DNA from 3 places in the Clostridium sp. BNL1100 genome. Region 1 is predicted to be linked to each of the others. Evidence: predicted binding sites of a transcription regulator. Region 1 holds the regulator's gene; each other region holds the start of a gene.
The links. Region 1 encodes NrdR, which represses ribonucleotide reductase genes. Its sites were predicted from a motif close to CACNANATNTNGTG; they were not measured.
Positions count from the first base shown of each region.

Region 2: the regulator NrdR is predicted to act here: its motif matches at 4,619-4,632, upstream of CLO1100_RS04120 (vitamin B12-dependent ribonucleotide reductase).
Region 3: the regulator NrdR is predicted to act here: its motif matches at 3,098-3,111, upstream of CLO1100_RS08585 (anaerobic ribonucleoside triphosphate reductase).

Region 1 covers NC_016791.1:2,785,853-2,793,460, forward strand. The annotation lists gene dprA (DNA-processing protein DprA) at 278-1,228, opposite strand; gene CLO1100_RS11850 (YifB family Mg chelatase-like AAA ATPase) at 1,240-2,769, opposite strand; gene nrdR (transcriptional regulator NrdR) at 2,987-3,451, opposite strand; gene CLO1100_RS11860 (YlmC/YmxH family sporulation protein) at 3,543-3,803, opposite strand; gene sigG (RNA polymerase sporulation sigma factor SigG) at 3,898-4,671, opposite strand; gene sigE (RNA polymerase sporulation sigma factor SigE) at 4,808-5,539, opposite strand; gene spoIIGA (sigma-E processing peptidase SpoIIGA) at 5,579-6,478, opposite strand; gene ftsZ (cell division protein FtsZ) at 6,721-7,608, opposite strand, start outside.
Region 2 covers NC_016791.1:947,373-954,980, reverse strand. The annotation lists gene CLO1100_RS04130 (MerR family transcriptional regulator) at 723-1,160, opposite strand; gene CLO1100_RS04125 (hypothetical protein) at 1,293-1,556, opposite strand; gene CLO1100_RS04120 (vitamin B12-dependent ribonucleotide reductase) at 2,179-4,566, opposite strand; gene CLO1100_RS04115 (putative glycoside hydrolase) at 4,740-6,053, opposite strand; gene CLO1100_RS04110 (PA14 domain-containing protein) at 6,306-7,608, opposite strand, start outside.
Region 3 covers NC_016791.1:2,051,041-2,058,648, forward strand. The annotation lists gene CLO1100_RS08570 (APC family permease) at 1-1,566, shown strand, start outside; gene CLO1100_RS08575 (ROK family protein) at 1,620-2,597, shown strand; gene CLO1100_RS08580 (YdbC family protein) at 2,624-2,845, shown strand; gene CLO1100_RS08585 (anaerobic ribonucleoside triphosphate reductase) at 3,358-5,670, shown strand; gene nrdG (anaerobic ribonucleoside-triphosphate reductase activating protein) at 5,739-6,248, shown strand; gene CLO1100_RS08595 (sulfatase-like hydrolase/transferase) at 6,373-7,608, shown strand, end outside.

The sequences.
Region 1 (7,608 bases):
CAATTCTTCATCTTCTTTGTACGTCATTAAATACCTCTATAAAATAGATACCATATAACTTTTTGAGCCGTTTATTTGAGGGTGGCATATAAATTCATGATAAAAAGATATAAACGTTTTAAAGTGCCTTTTTAGCCCTATATAAGCTTAATGAAAAACAAAAAGAGCGAAGCCGAAGCCTCACTCTCTTTGTAAAAAAATCCACGAAACAAATTTTTTCAGTTTAACACTTAAATTGTACAATATATTACAAAATAATACAATAGTTACGGAAAATTTATGCGAATGCCCTATAGCACTTGTTAATACCGATGCAGTTTTTTACTGAAAATTTAATCACACAAATAAAAACATAACTAAAAATGTTCTTATTTCTGCATTTAATTGTATTCAAAAAAAACTCGATATTTATAATATTTAAGATTAATTCCAATATAGATATTATTGCACAGTCGATATTTCCCGGGACGGCAAAGACCTCTCTCCCCTGCTCCAAGGCACACCCTGCAGTAATTAGAGAGCCGCTTCGTTTAGCTGCCTCAATGACAAGGACTCCGCTGGAAATTCCACTTATTATTCTGTTTCGTGCCGGGAAGTTATGTTGCAACGGCGGCATTCCCGGAGGGTACTCAGATAACACTAATCCTTTGGAATCTACTATATCCTCAAAAAGTCCTACATTTTCCTGAGGATAAATATTATCAAGCCCGGAACCGAGAACCGCTATGGTTTTTCCTCCTGCGTCCAGACACCCTTTATGGGCAATACTATCAATTCCTCTGGCCAGACCGCTTACTATTGTTACACCTCTCATTGAGAGGTCATATGACAATCTACCGGCCGTTTTCGCACCATACCCGGTAGTCCTTCTCGAACCAACCACTGCAATAGAAAAACTGTCAGATTCAAGCTTTCCCTTATAATATAAAGCTATAGGCGGGTCATATATATTTTTAAGTTTTTGAGGATAGGTTTCTTCGTAAATATTTACCATTTTTATATTACTTCGCACCATCACTTTGTATATAGTACCAACTCTATCTCTTTTGTCCGAGTTCAAAAGTTCTTTTATATTTTTTTCAGTTAACCCTTTTGTATTTTTAAGATCATTTTCTGAAAGACCATATATAACATCGGGACCTTTATATTTTTCCAGTAAATCAAATGCCTTCTTCGAACTTAATCCTTCCAAGGATGATAACCAAATCCAGTACTCAATATCTCTCATAAATTCTCCTTCTATATTTTTATTCTGTCCATGCTGCGGTATTGTATCGCCTCGGCGATATGTTCAGATTTTATTTTCTCACTGCCATCCATATCCGCAATAGTCCTTGCTACTTTTAAGATTCTGTCATAGGCACGAGCACTCAGTCCAAGTCTTTCAAATGCCATTTTAAGAAGGCTTGACGTATTTCTGTCAAGTTCACAATATTTTCTTATTAATGTTGGCGTCAATTCAGAATTTGAATATATTCCCAACCCTCTGTACCTGTCAGTCTGAATCTTTCTTGCCCTATTTACTCTTTCACGTATAACGGCTGACGTTTCTTCCCTGACTTCATTATTTAAATCATCGTATCTTACTGGATGTATTTCTGCGTGTATGTCAATCCTGTCCAGCAATGGCTGACTTAGTTTACCAAGATATTGTTGTACCATTTTGGGCGTACAACTGCATTTGTTGGACGGTTCCAGATAATAACCGCATTTGCATGGGTTAGCTGCACAAATAAGAGTTGTTCTTGCAGGGTATGTAATACTTCCGTTGACTCTGGATATGGTTATCTCTCCATCTTCCAGAGGCTGTCTAAGTACTTCAATAGCACTTTTTTCAAATTCCGGAAATTCGTCCAGGAAAAGAACACCGTAGTGAGCAAGGCTAACCTCTCCCGGTTTGCACTGTTTTCCACCTCCTACAAGACTTATTGCTGATATGGTGTGGTGCGGATTTCTGAAAGGTCTGTGAGTAATCAGAGAAGTATTTCTCGGCAAAAGACCTGAAATACTGTGTAATTTTGTTATTTGAACTGCTTCCTCGAATGTCATATCCGGAAGTATTGACGGCAGCCTTTTTGCCAGCATTGTTTTGCCGCTGCCGGGTGAACCTATCATGAGCATATTATGCGAACCGCAGGCAGCTACCTCCATTGCCCTTTTTAAACTTGCCTGTCCCTTTACGTCACAAAAATCCAAACTGTCTTTAGTATTATGCATAAATATGCTGTCCACGTTTATAAGGTAGAATGGAATGGTATTATCACCATTCAGGTGTTTTATAATATCATTAAGGCTTTTTACCGGTAAAATGTTTACACTACTGAATACTGCTGCTTCATCGGAATTCGTTTCAGGTACAAATATATTCTTTATATCATTTGCAGCTGCACAGCAAACCATTGATATAATTCCGTCTATTGGTTTTATACTTCCGTCCAGAGAGAGTTCTCCTAAGAACATGTATGACGAAAGGTCGGTATTCTTTATTATATCCGAAGCTACAAGTATTCCTACTGCGATGGAAACATCATACATTGATCCTCCCTTCCTCAGACTTGCAGGAGCCAGATTTATTGTTATTCTCCTTACAGGAAAATCAATACCGCTGTTCTTAATAGCAGCTCTGACTCGTTCACGTGATTCTCTTACTGCCATATCGCCAAGTCCTACTACGTCGAAATTGGGTATACCATTGCTTATATCTGTTTCAACGTCAACAATACAGCCGTCAATACCCAAAAGGGCACAGCTCTTTACCTTTGAGACCATATAAAATATCCTCTCATTTAATTTTTTTTAGAAATTTAGATGTAAATCACATTAGAATATAACTTAAGAAATTTAAATAGAAACCTTACCAATATAGAAGAAATACTAAGAATTACAAGAAATGATATCGTTCTATCGGATAAAATTTTAACATAAAACTATAATAAAGTCAAAAACCCATTCAACAAAAGCGAATGGGCTGTATTTTTTATATAAACTATTCCATTTTTTCATCTCTAAGCAGTTTTCTAAGCTCGTCCATGAAAGTATTTATATCCTTAAATTGCCTGTAAACAGACGCAAATCTTACATAAGCAACTTCGTCCATGGTTTTAAGCTTTGACATAACCATTTCACCAATGTCTTCTGTAGTTACTTCTCTTTGAAGTGAATTATGCAGTTGTGATTCAATATTTTCTACCATTTTTTCCAAATCGTTTATAGAAACAGGCCTTTTCTCACATGCTCTTAAGAGTCCATTCATTAGTTTATCCCTATCAAAGGGCTGTCTTGACTTATCCTTTTTAATTACCATCAGGGGTAGACTTTCAACCTTTTCATATGTGGTGAATCTTCTGTTGCATTTTGTACATTCACGTCTTCTTCTGATAGCAGAGCCTTCATCTGTGGGTCTGGAATCAATGACCTTATCTTCTATAAAACCGCAAAATGGACACTTCATTTGTTTATACCCTCCTGTTGTAAAAGCAAGTGTTTTTTATGCTGATTCCATTTTACCTTATTTGATAATATTTGTATACCTACAGCCGCTATCATTCTAAAAACTTTCTGACAATATTCTCATTCATTTCAACCAGTATTATTTCGTCACCAACCTTAATTATACTTTCCCATGGAATTATGTATTCATTGTCCTTTCCAAACATACCAAACCATTTACCCGGTATAGGTACTACTATCCCCTCTATTCTTCCGTCATTGAGGTTTATTTCGACATCTGAGACCATTCCCAGGCGTGTACCATCCGAAACATTTATAACTTCCTTATCTTTCAGGCTGCTTGCTCTTCTCATGTATTGACCTCCGCAATCAAAAAAAATTAGGACATATATTAATAATTATATGTCCTAATTTTTTTGATATGAAATATTTAATTTTTCATATTTATTAAATATACTTCTTCATATGCATTAATGCTGTCTTTTCAAGTCTTGATACCTGTGCCTGAGAAATTCCTATTTCATCTGCAACTTCCATTTGAGTTCTTCCTTCAAAGAACCTGAGATTGAGAATCAGTTTTTCCCTGTCATTGAGTTTACGCATGGCTTCTTTCAGAGAAATAGTTTCAAGCCAATTCTCGTCAATATTCTTGTCGTCACTGACCTGATCCATTACATAAATGGCATCTCCTCCGTCATGGTAAACGGATTCAAACAACGATATAGGGTCTTGAATCGCATCCAATGCAAAAACAATATCCTCCTTGGGAAGTTGAAGTTCCTGAGCCAGTTCTGCTATTGTAGGCTCCTTTGAATTTTGTGTAGTAAGCCTCTCCTTTGCCTGTAATGCTTTATAGGCAATATCTCGCAATGAACGGCTTACTCTTATGGAGTTATTATCTCTTAGATACCTTCTGATTTCTCCTATTATCATTGGGACTGCATAAGTTGAAAACTTGACATTCTGAGTTACATCAAAATTGTCTATAGCTTTTATTAAACCTATACAGCCTACCTGAAACAAATCATCAACATATTCTCCTCTATTATTAAACCTCTGAATAACACTTAATACAAGCCTGAGATTTCCATTTATAAACTCATCTCTAGCAGAATTATCGCCTTTATGCATTCTTTCAAATAGTACTTTTTTCTGTTCATTAGTGAGAACAGGAAGTTTAGATGTATTAACGCCACATATTTCAACTTTATTGATAAGCATATAAAAACCTCCAGAGCAATAATAACTGTGCAATATCATTATTGCCATGAAGGTCTAATTTATACTGAATTAGCATCCAAAATATTTTTCTTGAAACCCTTGACAAGCTTGCTTTTGAGGGCTCAACGGCTTCTCTCTAGGTCATCCTGCTAATCTCTTTTTTTAGTCTGCTGATAATTCTTTTTTCAAGTCTTGAAATATAAGATTGGGATATACCCAGCATATCAGCCACTTCTTTTTGGGTTTTTTCAACACCGTTAGAAAGACCAAACCTCAGCTCCATTATCTTCTTTTCCCTTACTGATAATTTTTTCATTGCTGCAGCAAGAAGCTCCTTGTCAACCTCGTCCTCAATACTCCTATGAATCATGTCATTATCGGTTCCAAGTATATCCGACAGCAGCAGTTCATTACCATCCCAATCGATATTTAAAGGTTCATCAATAGATATTTCTGCCTTAACCCTGTTGTTTCTTCTCAAATACATGAGTATTTCATTTTCAATACATCTTGAAGCATATGTTGCAAGCTTAATATTTTTCGAAGGATTGAATGTATTTATAGCCTTTATCAAACCTATAGTACCTATGGAAATCAAATCTTCTACTCCTACACCTGTATTTTCAAACTTTCTTGCAATATAAACAACCAGTCTGAGATTTCTTTCAATTAAAATACTTTTAACGCCATAATCGCTTTGTTCAAGCTTATTAAGGAGGTATGTCTCTTCGTCGAGGGTAAGAGGAGGCGGCAAAGCCTCACTACCTCCTATGTAATGTACGGGAAATGTGCTCCCAATCTTAAATTTCCTTAATAGCGTTTCGTACTTGATAAGTAAGTACATCTTACACCTGGATACAAAATTCATTTAGCTGTCCCCTTTCAAATATGTATATAGTAATTCAGCCTACGCAACCAGTTCCGGACCAAGCAGTGCCTTGTACTTTTCATTCCTTGACAGGGACCTGTTGTATATACCTACAATCACATTTTTTACATCCCTTTTTTCTTCTTCCTCACCTATTTCAATAAAATCAGGTTTAAACCCTATAAGCATTCCGTTTTCCTTGCCCAACGAGCTAAAGGGTATCAGCCTAAACCTTGAAAACCACTTAGAAGTTGAAATTGTTGTAGTTACACAGCTTAAATCGTCTTCCTTTGAATTTTTAAAGATATCCTTTATCTCTATTGGCAGTAGTTCTTCCAGTGCCTTAAATTCTACAACCATTACAGGATTATTTGTTAAAGGGTCCTTTAATGAATTGCCGGTATCTACTAAAGCAGGAAACCCAATCTTTCTGTTATCGAAGGAAATCTTAACCGGTATCAGTAGATTATCTCTGGTAAATTTACTTTGAATGACTTCCATAAATATTTTTATGATTATACCCACTGTAACAAGTGAAAAAAACATCAAACTCCACTTTGATTGTCCAAATACATAAACAATACCGTTTTTCACAAAACCTCCCTGCTCGTTGAAAAACAAGAAAGCAAGTGCCGCACCGGCAAATATAAAAGTTGATATGTAAAAAATTACTAATGTTTTTATGAATGTCATAATCTTTCTGGGAGAAAAGGTTACAGCAATTATAAAGAAGGATAAAAGTATCTTTGCCAAAGTAGTATAGAATACCTTTATATCAGGCTCAATTATTATAACGCCAACATATAAGGCGCCTATTATCGCCCCTGAAAATAATCGCAAAGTACTGGTTCTGTATCTGGAAAACTTTGCAGTAACATATAGAATAAGATAATTGATAACCAAATTTTCAAGGATAAGAACATCCAAATAAATTTCCACTTTTATACCTCACAATTACTAAAAGACCTGTACGGAAATTATATCTATTAAATTATTATTCAAGCCTTTATGTTTTTATGTTTATTATACATAGTTAATTAACAAAAGTTTGTCAAAAAGAAATGTAGAAAAAGAATTTTCATTTGACAAAATAGGTTTTCAAAAACCCGGAAAATGCAAAAAACCCGTTGGAACTTCCAACGGGCTGCAAATGCGATAAATTAACCGAATTTATGCTCTATTTATTTAAATCTGTTTCTTCTCAGGAAAGTTGGTATATCAAGTTCATTGTCAACTGACATTGAACCGGAAGAATTCTTCTCTTGTGAAATAGAACCGTAGCTTCCGCTTTCAACAGGGGTTGAAGCATTTGTAGTTACAGGATTTTTAACTACTTTTTCAACAGGCTTCTCAGTCTTTTTAAGGATAGGACTAGTCTCAAAACCGGTTGCAATAACTGTTATCATAAGTTCATCCTTGAGATTGTCATCAATAACAGCTCCAAAAATTATATTTGCTTCGGGGTCAGCAGATTTCTGAACGAGTTCAGCAGCAGTATTTACTTCAAACAGACCCAAATCAGGTCCTCCTGTAATATTTACAAGAACTCTCCTTGCTCCCTCAATTGATGTTTCAAGAAGCGGACTTTGAATTGCCTGTTTTGCTGCTTCTTCTGCCCTACTTTCACCGGATGCTCTTCCTACTCCCATGTGAGCCAAACCTGAACTAAGCATTATTGTTTTGACATCGGCAAAGTCAAGATTTACTAAACCGGGAACAGCAATCAAATCAGAAATACCCTGTACACCCTGAAGTAAGACATCATCCGCCATTCTGAAAGCATCTACCATGGTTGTTCTCTTCTCAACAACCTGTAGGAGTCTGTCATTTGGAATTGTTACCAACGAATCAACTGAATTTTTAAGGTTTTCTATACCTCTTTCAGCATGCTGCATACGAGTTCTGCTTTCAAACATAAAAGGTTTTGTAACAACAGCTATAGTAAGAATACCCATTTCTCTTGCAAGCTGCGCTACAACAGGAGCTGCACCAGTTCCTGTTCCGCCGCCCATTCCGGCAGTAACAAAAACCATGTCGGCACCCTTTATCGCTTGAGCAATCTCATCTCT
Region 2 (7,608 bases), 1.8 Mb from region 1:
CAAATATTAGTATAATATTGGATTTTACTTGGTAACCTTCGGCCCCTTATTTTTTTATTAACTTTTCAGCCTCACATCTAGTCATATTATTGTCATTATTAAATTAGCTTTTTTATATAATAAAGCCATTTCATTATTTAGTTCATTCTACCACATTCCAACATTTTATGTAATAATTAAGTATAATCATAACATTTATTTCTATATTTATGTATTACTCTGCTTACTTTACATTAAAGCGAAGCCGATTAACCTTTCTCTCAGGTTAATCGGCTTTGCTCTCCACATAATACAATTATATCAAGTTATAAATAGCTCTCATTCATGCATAATTTTCTCTTATATTGCACTTACTAAAATCGAATATCAGAAATTCTACTGGGAAACGACCATATTACCCTCAAAAATTCCGATATTGGAAATTGAAGTGGGTATGTAGACCATTCCTATTTGCTAAAGTAGAGAATCCTAGACATCATTGTATAGTAATAATAATCATATTTATTTTATTTATGGACATCCTAACAATAAAATCTACTTAACCAAAGTAATGTTTCTCCATGTGTTGAGAATATTATGGATTTGTAACAATACCTTTTACAAGTTACTGCTCAGTATTCAGTGAAAAAGTACAGGTTTGTAATTATTAACACTATTGATTAAGTTTTGGCTAAAAATACTGATCGTTTTATGTGGAATTTCTTATCTTAACAAGGTTTATACTAATCTCCTCCTTTGGATTCACCCTGCTTCTTATCTTTGAGATATCTCATATCAATCTTTTTTTCCGCATTTTGTTTTGCTATTGCCTTATCTATTTCAATAGCTGTATCTTCAAAACTATTTGCAATATCGTGTGCACATTCACTGCATACCTTACCTGTTTTTATTGCTTTTCCGCAACTTAAACATTCTAAGAACATGTTGGAATCACCTACAATTTCAAGTCTGCCCTCTCTAAGGTAACGCTTGATTTTTGCTACACTTACGTCCAATTCAGTTGATACCTGGGATATCGTTGCTTTTGGGTTATCATACACATATTCTTTTACAGTCCTGAACACTTCTTCTTCAGCCTCATGGCATTTAGGACAGATACTTGAACCACCTACATTGCCATAAAGCTTTCCACATTGTCTACAATTTCTAAGTTCGGTCATTTTTAGCTCCACTTGTTCCTTTAATATACTGTTATTTCATTATGTTAATATAAATCTCTTCTCTTTGTTGATTAATTCACTTAAAGCAGTCACGACATCTTTTTGTATGTTGGACTTGAGCTTTTGCAAATTCTACATCATTGCTCTTATCTGTTTTTTCAATAGTTCTTCGTTGGTGGTTTGAACCCCCACTATTATCGATAAAGTTACCTCCAAATTCTTGGATGTTTCTTTTTTATTCTCAATCATACCGACGAAGGTTTTAACAGCTTTATTTATGCTTTCTACAAAATACCTCATTGCGAATATCTGGTCAGAAAATTGAGGATAATGATTTTTAGCAAATTTACAAAGAGGAAGAACATAATCCTCGGTTTCTTCAACATAGCTTTTCATTTTTCCAATACTGAAAGCCCCAGCCATAGTAGATATGTTGTGACACCTGTCAGAGATTTTGCATAAAATATGTCTTATTCCTCTATTTATAATACCTTGATAATAGATATTGGTGGGTATACTTTTACTTTACAAAACATTGAGGTCTTCAATACACTTTTTACAGACATTGTATTTATGTTCCAAGTCAGAACAATACTTTAATATTTCATTCGCTTCGCCTCGTTCAGATAAATCTTTAATAATAGCTTCAATGTAGTAACCTATGCTGAACAGCAATTATAATACCATATCCATATTTCCTGAATTATACCTGTAATAGTATTTTCGACATAAATATTGAAATTCCTTCAACATATAGAGTTAATTTGACATATACGATTTCCTAGCAATTACAGATAGATTATTTGATTTTTAAGGAAACTATAATCTAATGGGCGATTAAAAACTTATTAGGTAACATATATTTTAAATATAAAAAAGGCTCCCTTTGGAAGCCTTTTTTATCAAGAATTTTAAGTATTGTCCATTTTATTTCTAGATCACAAAATTTATTTCCCGAATACATCTACTAAAACCCCGCTTATATCAGCACTTACCGAATTTATAATATCGGAAGGAATCACCCACACTTACTATACCCGCAACTCCTGCAAATAACACAACCGCCTTCATGCTCAAGTGCTTTACCACACTCCGGGCATTCCGCACTTACAAAGTCCTCTTCAATACCGGGATTTGAGCATACTTCCTTCATTGTACAGCTGCCGCATTGTGAGTCGCACTCACTTTGTTCAGCGTCAGCAGTTCTTGCAGAAGGCTTTTGTAAGAGACTGTATTCAGTTGTTGCACATATTTCTCCTGACACATCCTCGTCTTTGCTGCTCTGGATTTTCGCAACCTTTTCTATGAGCCTGCCTATTGCATCCGGGCAGGACAAAACCTTCAAGCCCTTCTGACGTATTGTAGACGGGCATCTTATGCCTTTTAGCTGTTCAACAATTGACTTCACATCCATACCTGAACGTAATGCTACCGACACAAGACGGCTTGTTGCTTCTGATTGAGAAGGACAGCCTCCTGCACGTCCTGTATTTGTGAAGACCTCGCAAATACCGTTTTCGTCATAGTTTACAGTAATATAAAGATTTCCGCAGCCTATTCCCACTTTTTCCGTAAAACCTGTTGTAATGTCGGGTCTTGGCCTTGGTTCTATTTTCCCGGGCATATTATTGATCGCACAGGAATCGCAGTAAATATTCTCTCCGGCTGGCAACTCCTTGTCAGCGTTGCCTTCCTTACCTTTAACTTTTCCAATATTTAGAACCTGTAAGTCACGGCTTCCGTCTCTGTAAATTGTAACCCCCTTACACTGGGTCTTATAGGCCAGAGTGAATACCTCTCTTACATCATCCGTAGTCGCATCATGACTCAGGTTAACTGTCTTGGAAACCGCATTGTCTGTATGCCGCTGGAAGGCCGCCTGCATTTTTACATGCCACTCTGGAAGGACATCATGTGCAGTAACAAAAATGTCTTGAACATTCTTTGGTACCTCATTCATATTTTTAACAGTTCCAACCCGAGCGATTTTTTTCATAAGCTCGTCTGAATAAAAGTTCCCTGAAAGCGCGGCCCCTTTAAATACAGGGTTAACCTCCACCAGTTCACTGTTGTCCATAACATTTCTAATATATGAAATTGCAAAAATCGGCTCAATTCCGCTTGAAACACCAGCTATCAAGCTCAATGTACCTGTAGGTGCAATGGTGGTAGTAGTAGCATTTCTCATCTTTATACCTTTTTGAGCATATATGCTGTCCTCATAAAATGGAAAAGCACCCTTTAATTCGGCCAAATCCTGTGAAGCTTTCAGTGCAGTATCACTGATAAAGGACATAACCTTGTCCGCTAAATCAATTGCAGCTTGAGAATTATATGCTACACCCAAAGCACAGAGTGTGTCTGCCCATCCCATAACTCCAAGGCCTATTTTTCTGGTACCTCTTGTCATTTTATCTATTTCTGGCAGAGGATATTTGTTGACCTCTATTACATTATCCAGAAAACGTACTGCTTTTCGTACTGTGTTTCCCAATTTCTCAAAATCAAGGCCTTTATGTGAATCATCCATCATATTATATAAATTTATTGAACCAAGATTACAAGCCTCATAAGGCAACAATGGCTGCTCACCGCAGGGATTGGTACTTTCTATTTCACCAAGCTTAGGAGTTACATTATCCCGGTTAAGCCTGTCCAGGAAAATTATACCCGGCTCCCCGTTTTTCCAAGCCATTTCCACGATTATATCAAATACCTCTTTAGCGTTAAGTTTAGCAACAGGCTTCTTTGTTTTAGGATCCAAAAGTTCATATTCCAAATTGTGTTCAACGGCTTTCATGAAATCTTCAGTAATTCCAACACTTAGATTAAAATTAGTTATTTCTGAATTATCACTTTTGCAGGAAATGAACTCCATAATATCAGGGTGATCAATTCTGAGAATCCCCATGTTGGCACCACGTCTGGTTCCCCCCTGTTTTACCGCTTCTGTTGCGGCATTAAAAACCTTCATAAAACTTATAGGGCCGCTTGCAACGCCACCGGTTGAATTTACAGTTGATCCTTTTGCACGGAGTCTGGAAAAGCTGAAACCTGTTCCCCCACCGCTTTTATGTATTAATGCAGCATTTTTTATGGATTCAAAAATGCCTTCCATCGTATCTTCTACAGGAAGAACAAAACAAGCACTTAACTGCCCCAAAGGTCTTCCGGCATTCATCAAAGTAGGTGAATTAGGTAAAAATTCAAGATTAGCCATCATATCATAAAATTCCTGTTCAATTACCGCCAACCCTTTTTCATCAGTATATGCGGCATCCGCAGATGCTATTGCCTTTGCAACACGACGAAACATTCCTTCGCAATCCTCAAGCAGATTTCCGTTTTCGTCCTTCTCCAGATATCTCTTCTCCAATACTTTGACGGCATTTTCCGATAACTTCATGAATAAATCCCCTCTCATTAGTCTATATTTTGTATTTGTATTATTTCAAAGACACTACATATTGTATCACTTTAATTATATATGTTCAATATAGTTAAATATTGCCGGATTTTTTCAAAAAAAACGCCCAGCCCCATATTTCACATGAAGCAAGGCATTTTTTACGGAAATAATTATTTTTCTTTTTCAAAATATGATTCCTGATATTTATTGCTTGGATCCCAAAGAATCCATTCTTCATATCCGGCATCATAAATAGCCTTGATTTGCTGTTTGACCTGCTCTGCGCCATAAGTCTGGAAATAGCCCGTTGGCAGATATCTGGCAGTAAATGCCTGTATATATGGTCTTAATTTTGCCTTGTAACCCGTAGTTTCAGATATTTTTTTCTTTGCAGATAACAAAGAATTGTAGACTACGCCATAAGGATCCATATCCGGCTTTGTATAAGTAACACCATTAATCTTCTGACCTACACCATTACCCATTATTCCTTTTGGGGAGTTGTTTGCATAGTGTGACGGGTAAATCATTGGACTTATGCAGTATATATCTTTTCCTACTTCTTGGAACCTTTGTCCAATACTTTCTCCATCCAATTTGCTTTCAATAATTATTGCAAATACGTCTGCTGAAACAGGTACTCCCAATTCCTGATGAAGTTCTTTTTCTGATTTTGAAAGGAACCCGTTTATTGCTTCGGCCTTTTCGGGAACATTTGTACCAAAATTAAAGGATTTTTTACTTCCTGTGGGGAATCTGACATAATCAAACTGGATTTCATCAAAGCCGTAGGAAATAGCTTCCTTTGCTATTGCTATATTGTAGTCCCAAACCTCTTCCATATAAGGGCTTGTCCAAGGCGTTGAACCGTTTTCCAGCCATAGCTTTCCGCTCGGTGACTTTACACCAAGGTCTGCTCTGTTCTTAGCCAGAACAGGGTCTTTGAAAACAACTATTCTACCTATTACATATATTCCATTGTCATGGAATTTTTTTATAACATCTTTAGGATTATAGTATTTTACCTGCTTACCATATTTTTTAACCAAGTCAAGGTTTGTGCTATAGTTTACAGCACCATCTTCCTTGACATCAATAACTACAGTATTCAATTCAGTATTTTTGGCCATATTAATAATTTTGTCAACTCTTGCTGACGAACCTGCGGAAGGCCCTGTAAGGTATATAGCCTTAACCTTTACTTTTTCAATACTTGGCGATAATTGCAACCCTTCGGATTGAGGTACCTGCTCTTGTTTTGTGGAATCTGAAGCCGCCGCTGTTGAATTTGCAGCTGTAGTATCTGAAGGTTTTGTTTCAGTACTTACGGCAGATGAAGAAGTTGCACTTGTACTTGTGCTTGTGCTTTGAGGGTCTTTTGTCCCGTTTTCATTACATCCCGTAAGGAAAAATGATCCTGCTGCAACTGTCAAACTTAGAAAAAGAGATGTGAATAAAACCGTAATATTTTTCCTGTTTTTCATTTAGAAGTACCCCATTCCCGATATTTTTTCGTGGCATTATGTAGTATAATCATGAATTGAAATTTTCAATCAGATACACTGAGATTATACAAAATCCGGGTAATAAAATCAAACCTATTTAAAGCATATTTGGAATATATATACTAGTAATATTTCCCAATAACTTCTTGTATTGCCCATATATAAAAAAGACTTAATCTCCATCAAGGAAATCAAGTCTTTAAAAAAAGTTACTATTTAAGTTATGTGATTTTAATTGAGTTTATTTGGATTGGCAATCTTTACCTCAAGGGGTGCAAGCATATTTTTATTAATATCTGTTGCTATTGGCTTTTCATAGCTTCCATGACCATCAACGTATAATCCTAATTTAAGCTGATACATATTTCCGTAGTAATTCTCTACATCATCATCCTTATAGGTGGATACTTTAGGGCCAAACTCAATTTTCACCACATCTCCTGCATCATAAGTTCCGTTTACTTCTATGTTAATCACATATTTATCATTTACTTTAATCACTTTTTTAGTAATATTACTATCACTAACCTTTAAAATCTCAGTAGAATCTTTTTTCTTTACAGTAGCCTTTATGTTTTTGCTGACTAGCTCCAAGAAAAATGGGTTTTCATTGATATTCATTTTATTTACCATGTCTTTATCCATTACAATTCCCGGATTTGAAGTTCTGTTCTTAAGTTGTAGTTCAAAAGAAACAGGTACATATGACCCCAGAACAAACTCAAGATTTGGGTTTCTAGAATTATTTATTATATTATACGTTACAAAACCCAGTTCGGTTTCAACAAAAGGATACATTATTGCATCTGCAATGTTTGAGTAAGGGCCTACTGCACCGTTCGCCACGCCAACTACCTTATAATAGTACTTTACTCCTCTGTTGTTTGTTATTTCAGGAATGGAACCGTCCTTAAAGGAGGTTCCGGTTATTCCTTCTTTAATAATTTCGTATGTCCCATCGGAGCTATCAGACCTTAACACACTATAGGTTTGGGCTCCCTGAGCAGGACTCCACCGCAGCTGAACAGATGCTCCCTCACGAGCTGCCTTTAGATTTGCCGGAGCGTCCGGGGGTACGGCAATAGTTATTTCTCTTGATTTTGCGCCCTCATATCCCTCTTTTATAGCCGAAACAAAATACTTGTATACCTTTCCGTATTCAACCTTACTATCGGTATAAGTATTATCTACCGAAAGAACTGTGGTTTGTATTCCATCGCATACTCTGTACAGCCTGTATCCCGAAGCAGTATCCACCGGATCCCATGAAAGGTAAATTGTCTTTTTATTTACAGTACCCCCTAGATTCTGAGGTGCACCTAACCCCACTACAACCTTCACCCACTGAGATTTTGCACTCTCGCCTGCCTCATTCCATGCACTAACACTGAATTTGTATTCCCCGGATGCCAGGTTGGGCACCGTGTATGAATTATCTTTTACATTAATTATTGTAGTCATACCCTCCCAGTCTGTTTGGTAAATCTTATATCCCTGTGCTTCAAGAACACTGTCCCATGTCAGGACTACACTA
Region 3 (7,608 bases), 730 kb from region 1:
CTTGCAGGTGTTACAGCCGGTGCTGCATTGTCTGTCGACTATGTAATGACTGTAGCAGTAAGTATTTCTTCAGGAGTTGAACAATTTACAACTGCGTTTAAGGGCTTTAAGCCTTATTCGGTTATCATAGCAGTTGCCATGGTAATTTTGCTTATGATAGGTAATTTAAGAGGAATAAGAGAGTCTTCGAGAGTTTTTGGTATTCCTGCTTATGCATTTATAATAGGTATGGTTGTTATGATAGCTGCCGGTTTCGCAAAGGTAGCGGGAGGATATGTTCCGCCACCGGCACAGGATATGCCTGACATTGTTAAACCTTTGACACTAATGTTGGTGCTGACTGCTTTCTCAAATGGTTGTGCGGCTGTTACAGGCGTTGAGGCAGTGAGTAATGCAGTACCAAACTTCAAGAATCCAAGTACAAAGTATGCTAAAAGAGTCCTGTTTCTTTTGTCCATGGTTATTCTTGTTTTATTCGGGGGAAGTTCTATTATAGCAAATATATACCATGTTAATCCTTCTCATGGTAATGCAATGCTCGTAATGATAGCAGGTGAAATTTTCCACAATACCAAGTTTGATTTTATGTTTTATTATATAACTGCTACTACATTTATCATACTTGTTCTTGCAGCTAATACGGCTTATTCGGGTTTCCCGATGCTGATATCAATTATGGCAAAAGACGGATATGCTCCAAGACAGCTCAGTATGAGAGGTGACAGACTGAGTTATGATAATGGAATAATTTTGTTGTCCGTACTTGCAAGCGCCTTAATGATTGTATTTAAGGCAGATGTTTCAAAGTTGATAGGACTTTATGCAATAGGTGTATTTATCTCCTTCACACTGTCTCAAACGGGTATGTTCATTAAGTGGAAGAAGAGTAAAGAAAAGGGCTGGAAGCACAAAGCTATAATCAACGGAACAGGAGCAGTTGTATCGGGTATTGTTGTTATAATCATTGCCTTTACTAAGTTCAGGGAAGGCGCATGGCTGGTTGTAATACTTATTCCGATTCTTATATTGTTAATTTTTAAGGTAAAGAAGCACTATGAAGCTGTTATGAGACAGTTGAGGCTCAAGCCTGAAGAAATTGCTAACTTTGATATAAATAAGGCTGTTTACAGGAACAGAGTTATTGTTCCAATAGAAAGTATTAACAGGTCAAGCCTGAGAGCCCTTCGATATGCAAAAACAATATCGGACAATATAACTGCTTTTAGTGTGGTCATTGATGAAGCAGATGCGAAAAAAATAAAAGAAAAATATAATGCACTAAATATGGATATTCCTATAGTTGTCAAATATTCGCCTTTCAGAAAAGTTGTTGATCCGATGCTGAAATTTATTGAGTCGGCTGAGTATGACTATCAGAACGGTGATATGATAACGGTTATACTTCCACAATTTGCAGTTAAGAAATGGTGGCATAGATTCCTGCACAACAATACCAGATATTATGTTGAAAAGGAACTTTTAAAGCATAAGCATATAGTTGTATCAGTTATGCCATTACAATTAAGGGACGATGATTTTGTCCTTAACAGTCATAAATATGATTGATTAGCATGTTATATAGAAATAAATAATATCATTATATAAATGAGGCGTGTTAAATGAAATATACTATTGGTATTGAATTGGGAGTCAAAAATATCGTTGCAGGTATACTTGATAAAAATGGTAAATTAATTCGCAGAGATACTGTACCCACGAATAAAGACAGAGAATTTCAAGAAATAATTAAGGATGTTTGTGCATTAATAAGAAAGATAACTGCAGATGAGGATATTGAAATAAAAAATATAAAATATATAGGAGTAGGATGTCCCGGGGTAACCGATAATAAGAGGGGCATTGTTTTAAAAAACTACTCGCTAAATTTCACAAATGCCCATGTCAGGAATGAGATTCAGAAGCACATAAACCTTCCTGTTTTTGTTGAAAATGATGCAAACTGTGTAGCTATAGCTGAATATCTGCTTGGTGCCGCATACGGTACTGAAAGTTCACTTACTATTAAAGTAGGAGTGGGTATCGGCGGAGGAATTATTATTGACGGAAGTATATATAACGGATTTAACTTCGGTGGGACAGAGTTCGGTCATATGGTTATAGAGTATAACGGAAGGCCGTGCAGCTGTGGCAGAAAAGGTTGTTGGGAGCAGTATGTGTCGGGATCTTCACTTATTAATCAAACCAAACAACTGGCAGCAGAAAATCCGGATTCCATTTTAGGAAAAATGGTTATGAACAATGTTGCACAGATAACTGAATTAACAATATTCGAAGCTGCCAAGGCAGGTGATGAAAAGGCCAAAAAACTGTGCTCTGAATTCGTTGAGTATTTTGCTGAGGGATTAACAAACATTGTAAATATATTAATGCCTGAAGTTGTAATAATCGCAGGGCCTATAAGTAAGCTAGGAAATGCGATTGTAAACCCATTGGTTGAGCTTTTGAAAGACAGAATATATTCAAAAGAGCTTAATCTTCCGGAATTTAAAATGGCTGAAATGGGTAATGCAGGTATTGTAGTAGGTGCGGCAATGTTAGGGTCTTTTAAGGACGAAAAACTTGATGACTTGGTATAATATAAATTTTGGGAGGATTGTTATTTATGGCTGAAATAAAGTTTGAAATAACCGAAAATATTGGTACCCTGTCAGAGTCAGGCAAAGGATGGTACAAGGAACTGAATTTGGTCAGCTGGAATGATCGAGACCCAAAGTATGATATCAGGGATTGGTCTCCAGATCACGAAAAGATGGGCAAGGGCGTCACACTCACAAAAGAAGAATTGGTAGAACTTAAAAAACTTTTAAACAGTTTGGATATATAAGTTTGGACATATAGTAGTTCGGGAGTAATAGAGCAAATAAAAGCATAATAACCCGTAAAAACCTATTTTAAGCAGGTTTAGGTATGTCGGATTTTTACGGCATAGAGGTTGTTATGCTTATTTTATTTGCTATTTTTTACCTAAAATCTTTAATAGTCAAAAATCAAAACAAAAAACGATAAAGGTAGAAAATAAATCTTAATTAAGGCATACAGTCTCAAATTTAGATACATCAAAATAATAACTTGTTGACACAATATCTTGAGAGTGATAGTATAATTGCACCAACATATTGTTAAAAGTGATGAATATATACATATTCAAAATATAAAATTATTTAGACATAACGGCGTAAACAAATGTCCCAAGCTACTGCCAGGTTGGCTTGTGGTCAGACTTATTGTGCGATTTGATCTGCACATTTTTATTTGTGCGCATATTTTGCTTTTTGGCAAAAGGCAAATAATTTAATATACTGCAAAAGAAAAAATTTGAGAAGGGTGGCTAGCCACATGATAACCAAAATCAGAAAGCGTGACGGAAGAGAAGTACCATTTAACATTGAAAAAATTGCTAATGCTATTTTTAAGGCAGCTAGTGCTACCGGAGGTAAGGATTACAGGACGGCAATGGAATTGGCAGAAAGGGTTGTTGATTTCATTGAATCAAGTCTTGACAGAAGGGTACCCAGTGTTGAAGAAATACAGGATGCAGTAGAAAAAGTGTTAATTGAAACAGGCCATGCAAAAACAGCTAAGGAGTTCATTTTGTACAGGGCCGACAGAACAAAGGTACGTGAAATGAACACACGCTTGATGAAGGTTTATGAGGAGCTTACCTTTAAAGACGCAAAAGATAATGACTTAAAACGTGAAAACGCAAATATAGACAGTGATACTGCTATGGGAACAATGCTTAAATATGGTTCGGAGGGTGCAAAACAATTCTACGAAATGTATGTGCTTAAACCGGAGCATGCACAAGCACATAACAATGCAGATATACATATACACGACTTGGATTTTTTGACATTGACTACTACCTGCTGTCAGATAGATATTCAGAAGCTGTTCAGAGGTGGTTTCAGTACCGGACATGGATACCTGAGAGAACCAAATGATATCAGTAGCTATTCAGCTTTGGCTTGTATTGCAATCCAGTCAAATCAGAATGATCAGCATGGGGGTCAGAGTATTCCGAATTTTGATTATGGAATGTCAATGGGCGTTGCAAAGACTTTTGAAAAGGGATATAAACAGAATTTGAAAAAATCATTGGAATTACTAATTGGAAATGATTTTTCAAATGAGATTGCAGAAGCCCGTGAAGAAATATATAAAGAATTCGGTATAAGGCCGGCATTAAATAGAATGGAAGCATATATTAAAGCAGAAAAGAAAATTCTGTTGAAATATATTCCGGACGAATCCTTGCTTGAAAAGGCTCAGACTTTTGCAGTAAAGAAAACTGAAGAAGAGACTGACAGAATAACTTATCAGGCAATGGAAGCATTTGTTCATAACCTTAACACAATGCATAGCAGAGCAGGAGCACAAACACCTTTCAGTTCCATAAATTACGGAACCGACACTTCTCCTGAAGGAAGGCTTGTGGTAAAAAATCTTTTACTGGCTACCGAAGAAGGCCTTGGAAACGGTGAAACTCCCATATTTCCCATACATATATTCAAGGTGAAGGACGGAATAAACTATAAGGAAAGCGACCCCAACTATGATCTTTTCAAGCTGGCCTGCCGTGTCAGCGCAAAGAGATTGTTCCCTAACTTTTCCTTTATTGATGCTCCATATAACCTAAGATATTACAAGGATGGAGAGCCCAATACGGAGATTGCATACATGGGTTGCAGAACCAGAGTTATCGGAAATACATACGATCCGGACAGGGAAGTAATATTCGGTAGGGGTAATCTGAGTTTTACAACTATAAATTTACCTAGAATAGCCCTCAGAAGTAATAAGAATCTTAATATTTTCTTTGAAGAATTGGATAAGAAAATTGATTTGGTAACTGACCAACTTTACGAAAGATATCTTATCCAAGCAAAGAAAAAGGTTAAAAATTTTCCTTTCCTAATGGGACAGGGCGTATGGATTGATTCTGAAAACCTCAACTGGGAAGATGAAGTTGGGGAAGTATTAAAGCATGGAACACTTACAATGGGCTTTATTGGCTTGGCAGAGTGCCTCAAGGCATTAATCGGAAGACACCATGGCGAATCCGAACAAGCACAGAATCTTGGCCTTGAAATCGTAGGTTATATGAGAAAGAGGATGGACGAAGCAAGTGAGAAATACAATATGAATTTTTCTCTTATTGCAACTCCGGCAGAGGGTACGTCCGGCAGATTTGTAAAGTATGATAAAAATGTATTCGGTAATATAGATGGTGTAACAGATAAAGAATACTATACGAACAGCTTCCATGTGCCTGTTTATTATAAGATAAATGCAATGGACAAGATTAAAACTGAAGCTCCTTACCATGAGTTAACTAATGGAGGACATATAACCTATGTTGAAGTTGATGGTGATCCGCTGAACAATCTTGAGGCCTTTGAAAAGATAATAAGGGCAATGAAAGAGTCAGGAATAGGTTACGGATCAATAAACCACCCTGTTGACAGAGACCCTGTATGCGGTTATACGGGAATAATAGGCGATACATGTCCTAGGTGTGGAAGAGAAGAAGACGACGATAGGCATTTTGAAAGGATCAGGCGTATTACCGGGTATCTTGTGGGAACACTTGATCGGTTTAATGATGCTAAAAAAGCCGAGGTACGAGACAGAGTCAAACATATGTAATTAATTCAATAATAGTGTAAAATATGCCAAATGCCAGTTCATTTGGCATATTTATTGTGGTGATAAAAATGAGTAAACAGATAAGAATATCAGGAATAATCAATGAATCTATTGTTGACGGCCCGGGAATACGAATGGTAATTTTTGCACAAGGCTGTCGACATAATTGTAAGGGTTGTCACAATCCTCAAACTCATTCCTTTGATGGTGGTGAACTTATTGAGATTGAAGGAATAGTGGAGAAAATACGTAAAAATCCACTCTTGGACGGAGTCACATTCAGCGGTGGAGAGCCCTTCGAACAGGCAGATACTTTTGCGGTCCTTGCAAAGGAAATTAAAGAACTCGGACTCAACGTTATGGTTTATTCAGGGTACACATTTGAACAGTTAATTGAGAATTCAAACTACAGAAAAGGCTGGATGGAACTTCTTAATAATACAAAAATACTGGTTGACGGGCCCTTTATACAGGAACAAAAGGATCTTCTACTTAAATTCAGAGGTTCAGCAAACCAACGTATTATTGATATTGAAAAAAGTTTGGCAAGTGGTAATATAGAGCTTGCAGATTTGTAAATAAAATTATGGAATAATGGGGCTATTTACAAAGACAATTATTAGACCTAAAATAATATAGGTAAACGTGGAACGGTAGGTTGAATAACGTATTTATTTGTGCTTTCCGGGAATGGAGTTAATAATGGTAAATTTATTTTCGGCTAAATCCAAAAAAAAGATTGAATTGGGATATATTTGGACTTTTCTCTTAATAGCTGTTTTTACAGTGTTTTTAACAGTAACTGGCTTTCTACTTCAGCCAAATGATTTTCATACTATAGCGGCTAATGTACTCAAACATCCTTCTTTATTTATACTTAACGGGTTTCCTGTTTTTGCAGGCATATTGTTTTTTTACCTTGTATTCAATAATGTGTTTTTTTCAGTTTCACTGGTTTCGACTGTGTTCCATGTAGCATCTCTAATTAACCGCTTTAAGATTATTTTCAGAGACGATCCCTTTGTACCCCAGGATGTGTTTCTTGGTGCTGAGGCGGCTAATATAATGTCAGATACAAAGATGAAGCTGGATGTTACTTTAATTTCGTTAGTACTGTTTTTTTCTTTAGCCATGTTGGTTTTAGGAGTATTTATAAAGTTTAAAAAGATCAAAGTACCCATCAAAATAGCAGGATGTGTTGCTATTTTGGGGATAGCAATTTTATCAAATAGCTATGTCTATAGCTCCAGAAAAATATACGACAGAATGCCGTCTAAGTCGAAAGCGTATGTAGCAGGTGTCTTTAATGATGTTGGTTTCAATTACTGTTTTTTGTACAATATGAGCGCATATAAGATGGAAGTACCTGAAAACTACAGTAAGTCTGCTGCAGAAAAGCTGGTTAAAAAATATACAAAAAGTAAAGCTATCCCGAAAGTGAAGGCGAGTGTGATAATCGTTATGAATGAAGCCTTTTCCGATATAAGCTTGGATAAAGCATTCAAGTTTAGCTCTGACGATGATCCTCTCAAAAATTTCAAGGTTATAAGTAAGGAAAAGAATTCGGTGTCGGGACATCTGGTAGTGCCGAATTTCGGCGGCGGAACAGCAAATACCGAATTTGATGTAATGACGGGAATGCAGACATTAAACCTAAATACAGTACCTACTTCGTCTTTCAGACTTATTCACAGGAATATAAAATCCATAGCCGGATTATTCGGCGGTGATTCATATAAAAAATATTTTATGCATCCCGGTGACAGTTGGTTTTATAACAGGGCAAACGTATATAGATTCCTTGGCGTGGAAAACCAGACATTTATAGATCAATTCAAAAAGCCGGAGGACTTAAAGGGTTCGTTGATATCAGATAAAGCAGCAGGTAAAAAAATAATCAGTCTGTACGAAAAAAATACTGACTCCGGAAAAAATCCG